2 regions of the Stenotrophomonas sp. KH_052 genome follow, and region 2 is predicted to be linked to the other one. Evidence: riboswitches for the same ligand, from Rfam matches in the RefSeq annotation. Region 2 holds a riboswitch; the other holds the start of a gene.

Region 1 (3,404 bases), 760 kb from region 2:
ACTGCACGGCGGCATCGGGAATCAGCAGCGCGGGCTGCTCGCCCAGCTGCAGGCGGACGTTGACGAACTGGTTGGGGAACAGCGCCAGATCGTGGTTGTCGAAGTGCGCACGCAGTTTCAACGTGCCGGTGGTGGTATCGATGCGGTTGTCGACGCTGGACAGCGAGCCGCGGGCCAGCTGCCGGCGTTCTTCGCGGTCCCAGGTTTCCACCGCCAGTGCCGGTTGCGCCTGCACGGCATCGAGCAGCGCCGGCAGCTCGGGTTCGGGCACGGTGAACAGCACGCTGATCGGTGCGGTCTGTGCCAGCGTCACCAAGCCTTCGGCATCGCTGGCACGCACCAGGTTGCCCACATCCAGCCGGCGCAAGCCGACGCGGCCACTGACCGGTGCGGTAATGCGGGTGTACTGCAGCTGCAGGCGTGCCTCGTCAACAGACGCCTGATCGCTGAGGCGGCGGCCCTGCAGCTGGCGCACCTTGCTCTGCTGGTCGCTCAATTCCTGCCCGGACACGTAGTTCTGCTTCTGCAGTTCGCGGTAGCGCTGCAGCTGGCGTTCGGCGTTCTCCAGCTCGGCCAGATTCTGCTGCTGGGTACCCTGGGCCTGTGCCAGCTTCACTTCATACGGGCGCGGGTCGATCTGCGCCAGCAGATCGCCGGCCTTCACCTGCTGGCCTTCCTGGAAATGCAGCCGCAGCAGTTCGCCATCCACGCGGCTGCGTACCACCACGCTGTGCAGCGGGGTGACCGTACCGACCGCCTTCAGGCGCAGCACCAGCGGCTCGGCGCTGGCACGCGCCACGCGTACCGGCACCGTCTTGCCCGGCGCATCGTCGCTGCTGCCGGCGCCATTCCGGGGCCACAGCCACCACGCCAGAAGGGCGGCGAGGGCAATGGCCAGCACCGCCCACAACAGGCGGGCACGACGGAAACGGGAATTTTCGGCGACAGACATGGGGCATCCTGCGCCCTGCGCGCGCAGGGACATGCGGGCCCGTCGGTGCGTTCACGGCATCACGGGCAGCGGGGAGGGAGTGTCTGGCGGGGCCGCGGGCGCGGCGTGGCTGGATGCCGTCGCAGCAGCGACGGGGCGACAATGGTAGCCAATCACCCCGGTCAATGCCGCATGACCATGGTCATGCAACGCATTCGGTAGTGCCGGCCGCTGGCCGGCAACCTGCTGGAATCTGAGGGCGTGTGCCGTGTTGCCGGCCAGCGGCCGGCACTACCGTCAAACAATCAATGCACTTCGTCGTGGTACACGAACTTCGGCATTTCCCAGCGGTAATGGATCGCCAGCAGGCGCAGCGCGAAGCCGCCGCCCAGGCAGCACAGGATCGCGGTAGCGTCGGCCACACCCCAGTGCAGCAGCAACAGGTAGGCCGCGCCGGTCAGCAGCGCGATGATCGCGTACAGCTCCTTCTGGAAGATCAGCGGCACCTCGTTGCAGAGGATGTCGCGCAGCACGCCGCCGAAGGCGCCGGTCAGCATGCCGGCAATCAGCACGATCGGCATGGCATGGCCGGCCTCACGTGCGATCGAACAGCCGATCAGGGTGAAGGCGATCAGGCCCAGTCCATCGAGCACCAGGAAGGTGCGTCGGAAGTGGTGCATCCAGCGTGCGACCCAGGTGGCGATCAGCGCCGCACACACGGTGAAGCCCAGGTACTCGGGATGCTTCACCCAGCCCAGCGGATAGTGACCGAGCAGGATGTCGCGCAGTGATCCGCCGCCGAGGGCGGTAACGCAGGCGATCATGATCACACCGAACAGGTCCATGCGGCGGCGGCCGGCGGACAGCGCGCCGGTCATGGCTTCGGCGGAAATGGCGATCAGGTAGATGATGGACAGCAGCATGGGACAGGCTCCGGGCGCGGTGGGGCCGGCCATGCGCGTGTACCGCCACTGCCTGCGCAATGACGGGATGACGATGACCGGTGCCGCTCCCGCTGTCCTTTTGCCTGAGAGTTCAGCGGCATGGGCCGCGTGCCCCTTCGGCGGATCGTGCCGGGCATGCCCGGTGACCTCTCTCCAGCTCGGCGAGTCGAATGCATGGTTGGTGGGATTCCAGCCCACCGGCCTGAGCGATCATGGGAGCCTGCGCCTTCGGCGGGCGCCAGCGCGGCGCCTCTCTCCTGCATTCGGGCGCCAGTATATCCGCTGCAGTGCAACACGGCATAATCCGGCCATGGCCTCGTCCCTGCGCCCGTGGTTCCTGTACCTGCTCGAATGCCGCGATGGCAGCTATTACGCCGGCATCAGCACCGACGTGGACGCGCGTTTCGCTGCCCACCAGGCCGGGAAGGGTGCGCGTTACACCCGGGCGCGGCCGCCGCTGCGCGTACTGGCCGTGCGCGAGTACCCGGACCGGGCCGCCGCCTCGCGCGCCGAATGGCAGCTCAAGCAGCAGCCGCGCGAACGCAAACTGGCCTGGCTGCAGGCACCGGTCCTGTAGATCCACGCCTTGCGTGGATGGAGACGCCGCCCATGCCATGATCGCCACAGCCATGGACATAGGATTGGTCCGATGAAGACCTGCTGGATGCTGCTGTTCACCACCTGCATGACCTTGCCGGCCTGCGCCCAGGCGCCGACCTCGCCGCCACTGCAGCACGGGCAGATCGGAACCGCCGCAGAGCTGGCCGCGCAGCGTGGCCCGGCCACTGCTGACCCCATCCACCTGCGCCGTGACCGGGTGCCGCCCGATCTGGTCGACCTGATTCCGCTGGCCGAAAAATGGGGCATCGGCGATGACCTGCTGCGCGACGAGATGCAGGAACGTGCCACCGACGCGGAAAAGCGCGCGATGGCCGATGCACTGAAGCATCGGCATGCGCGCATCACCGCCTGGCTCGACAGTTTCCCGAAGGGCCAGCCGATGACCGACGAAGCGGCCGCGTTCATGTACATGCAGCTGGGCGTCGACGAAATGGGCCTGATGCAATAGATCCGCGCCACGCGTGGGTAAGTACGCCGCCCATGCCATGATCATCCCGCCCCAGCCTTGGAGACCAGGATGTCCACGCTTGCCATGTTGCTCGCTGTTGCTGGTGCGACAAGCCCCGCCGCCGACCCGGCCACGATCGCGGCCATCGAAGCCACCTGCCACGATTACGTCGACGGCCAGCTGGAGGCCGACCCGCAACGCGTCGCCCGCTCCCTGCACCCGGACCTGGCCAAGCGCGCGGTCCTCGGCGATACACCCGACGAACGACTGGGCCTGCGCCGCATGTCGAAGGAAGAGCTGGTCTCGTTGACGAAGCAGGGCGCGCTGAAGACCCCGAAGGATCAATGGAACCGCCGCTGCACGGTGCTGGACGTGACCGGCAACGCGGCCTCGGTGCGGCTGGAAACCCCGTGGTTCGTCGACTACTTCCACATGGGGCGCTTCGACCAGCGCTGGGTCA
Region 2 (3,404 bases):
ACGCCACCGAAGCCGATGCTGCCGGCCAACGCCAGGCGCAGGAAACGCGGATTGAAGCCGATGCGAACGTAGTCGCGCAGCAGCACGCGCGGTGACAACGGCACGCGCGCCTCGACCGGATGGGTTTCCGGCAGGTAGCGTGCAGTGGCCGCCAGCAGCACCAGCGCGAACACCACCAGGAACCAGAAGATCAACGGCCAGCCAGCGCCGCTGAGCAGGATCCAGCCACCGATGATCGGGGCGATCGCCGGGGCGATGCCGAACAGCATCGACACCTGGCTCATCAGCCGCTGTGCGTCATGGCCGTGGTACAGGTCGCGGATCACCGCTCGGCCGACGATCATGCCGACACCTGCCGACAAGCCCTGCAGTGCGCGGAAGCCTAGCAGCGTGGTCAGGTCAGTGGACAGCGCACAGCCGACTGAGGCGCCGACGAATATCACCAGGCCGCCGAGGATCACCCGCTTGCGGCCCCAGGCATCGGACAGCGGGCCATGGGCCAGGCTCATCAGGCCGTAGAACAGCAGGTACACGCTGATGGTCTGCTGCACCGCCACTTCGTCCACCGCCAGGCGCTGGGCCAGCTGCGGGAACGCCGGGAAGATGGTGTCGATCGAGAACGGACCGAACATGGCCAGGCCAGCAAGCAGCAGGGCCATGCGGCGGGTGGAAGGAGCAACAGCGGCGGTCATGGAGAGGCGTCCGGCAGGGCCATGCGCGGCACGCACGGCGGGCGCCAGTCCCCTGAAACAGGGACAGCGCCAGATGAATTCGGGTATCCGCCCATCATAGGTGGGGATTGCGCCCCGCGCCATGCACGGATGCACAAAACGCACGGCCGGGCCATCGGCCATTCAGGCGCAGCGGCGCCTCCCGGGAGCGGCCGGCCGGCGCGCAACGGGCTATAATCGGCGGGCAACACGGTGGGAGAAGCGGAACACCGCTGCCGAAGGCGCAACGCCCGTAATCGCTCAGGCCCGATACCACCCGTAACAGAACTCTGGAGAGACCGGTTCGATCCGGCGCCGAAGGGGCACGAAGCTGCGGTCCGCCGCGCTTTTAAACTCTCAGGCAAAAGGACAGAGGGGCGCCCCGCAGACCGCCGACCGGCGGCTTGTGCCCGTGCGTGTGCCCTTTCCTGACGGATCCTTCGCCATGTCCCAGAACACCCCTTCCCTGCGTGAGCTCGAGCATCATTCGGCCTTCGTCGAGCGCCACATCGGCCCCAACGATGCCGAGATCGCACAGATGCTCGGCGTCATCGGCCACGCCTCGCTGGATGCGATGACCGATGCCATCGTGCCGGCCAAGATCAAGTCGCCGGCACCGCTGGCGCTGCCGGAGTCGATCACCGAAGTGCAGGCGCTGGCGAAGATCCGCGCGATCGCCGACAAGAACACCGTACTGCGCAGCTTCATCGGCCAGGGCTACTACGGTACCCACACGCCGAACGTGATCCTGCGCAACATCCTGGAAAACCCGGCCTGGTACACCGCCTACACCCCGTACCAGGCGGAAATCTCGCAGGGCCGCATGGAAGCGCTGATCAACTTCCAGACCCTGTGCGCCGACCTCACCGGCATGGAAATCGCCAACGCCTCGCTGCTGGACGAAGCGACCGCCGCCGCCGAAGCGATGACCCTGGCCAAGCGTTCGGCCAAGTCGAAGTCGGACACCTTCTTCGTGCACGACGCCGTGCACCCGCAGACGCTGGAACTGCTGCGCACCCGCGCCGAACCGATGGGCATCGTGCTGCGCGTGGGTACGCCGGCCGAAGCGCTGGAAGCGGACAGCTTCGGCCTGCTGCTGCAGTACCCGGATACCTTCGGCCAGGTGGGCGATTACAAGGCGCTGGTCGATGCCGTGCACGCACGCGGCGGCCTGGTGGCGGTGGCCACCGACCTGCTGGCGCTGACCCTGCTGGCTGCCCCCGGCGAATGGGGCGCGGACATCGTGGTCGGCAACAGCCAGCGTTTCGGCGTGCCGTTCGGCTTCGGTGGCCCACATGCGGCGTTCATGGCCTGCCGCGATGCCTACAAGCGTTCGATGCCGGGCCGCCTGATCGGTGTGTCGATCGACGCACAGGGCAACCCGGCCTACCGCCTGACCCTGCAGACCCGCGAGCAGCACATCCGTCGCGAGAAGGCCACCTCCAACATCTGCACCGCGCAGGTGCTGCTGGCGGTGATGGCCTCGATGTATGCCGTCTACCACGGCCCGGAAGGCCTGACCCGCATCGCCCGCCGCACCCACCGCCTGGCCTCGATCCTGGCTGCGGCACTGCGCAAGGCCGGCGTGCAGGTCGGTGGTGACTTCTTCGACACCCTGCATGTCACCGGCGTGCACGCCGAAGAGATCCACGCCAAGGCCCGTGCCGCCGGTTACAACCTGCGCGCGATCGACAGCGACTCGGTCGGTATCAGCCTGGACGAAACCACCACCCGCGCCGACATCGTCGCCGTGGCTTCGGTGTTCGGTGCTTTGCTGGATGTGGACGCACTGGATGCCAGCACTGCCGACGCACTGCCGGCCGGCCTGCTGCGCCAGTCTGAATTCCTGACCCATCCGGTGTTCAACACCCACCACAGCGAGCACGAACTGCTGCGCTACCTGCGTTCGCTGGCCGACAAGGACCTGGCGATGGACCGCACGATGATCCCGCTGGGCTCGTGCACGATGAAGCTCAATGCCACCGCCGAGATGATCCCGGTGACCTGGCCGGAGTTCTCGCAGATCCATCCGCTGGTGCCGGCCGACCAGGCGCTGGGCTACAAGGAACTGATCGACTCGCTGGAAGCGATGCTGGTGGAATGCACCGGCTACGACGCGGTGAGCCTGCAGCCGAACTCCGGCGCGCAGGGCGAGTACGCCGGCCTGCTGGCGATCCGTGCCTACCACCGCTCGCGCGGCGAAGACCATCGTGACATCTGCCTGATCCCGGATTCGGCGCACGGCACCAACCCGGCATCGGCACAGATGTGCGGCATGAAGGTGGTGGTGACCAAGACCGATGCCAACGGCAACGTCGACGTCGAGGACATCCGCCTCAACGCCGAGAAGTACAGCGACCGCCTGGCCGCGATCATGATGACCTACCCGTCCACGCACGGCGTGTTCGAGGAAGAGGTGGTGGAGATCTGCGAGATCATCCACAAGCACGGCGGCCAGGTGTACACCGACGGTGCCAACATGAACGCCCTGGTCGGCGTGGCCAAGCCGGGCAAGTGGGGTTCGGACGTTTCCCACCTGAACCTGCACAAGACCTTCTGCATCCCGCACGGCGGCGGCGGCCCGGGCGTTGGCCCGTGTGCGGTCAAGGAGCACCTGGCGCCGTTCCTGCCGGGCAAGCTGGGCGACCACGGCCCGGTCGGTATGGTCAGCGCAGCCAGCTTCGGCAGCGCGTC

The links. A riboswitch is a leader RNA that binds a small molecule or an ion and turns the genes downstream of it on or off. The one in region 2 is predicted to bind glycine.
Region 1: another riboswitch for glycine. It lies ahead of AC3ITW_RS19820 (trimeric intracellular cation channel family protein); the one in region 2 lies ahead of gcvP (aminomethyl-transferring glycine dehydrogenase).

The regions. Positions count from the first base shown of each region.
Region 1 is NZ_CM174475.1:4,331,671-4,335,074, reverse strand. Features, by position in the region: gene AC3ITW_RS19825 (MdtA/MuxA family multidrug efflux RND transporter periplasmic adaptor subunit) at 1-952, opposite strand, end outside; gene AC3ITW_RS19820 (trimeric intracellular cation channel family protein) at 1,237-1,854, opposite strand; glycine riboswitch at 1,937-2,042, opposite strand; glycine riboswitch at 2,056-2,145, opposite strand; gene AC3ITW_RS19815 (GIY-YIG nuclease family protein) at 2,186-2,452, shown strand; gene AC3ITW_RS19810 (hypothetical protein) at 2,525-2,944, shown strand; gene AC3ITW_RS19805 (nuclear transport factor 2 family protein) at 3,014-3,404, shown strand, end outside.
Region 2 is NZ_CM174475.1:3,569,325-3,572,728, forward strand. Features, by position in the region: gene AC3ITW_RS16485 (multidrug effflux MFS transporter) at 1-692, opposite strand, end outside; glycine riboswitch at 991-1,093, shown strand; gene gcvP (aminomethyl-transferring glycine dehydrogenase) at 1,156-3,404, shown strand, end outside.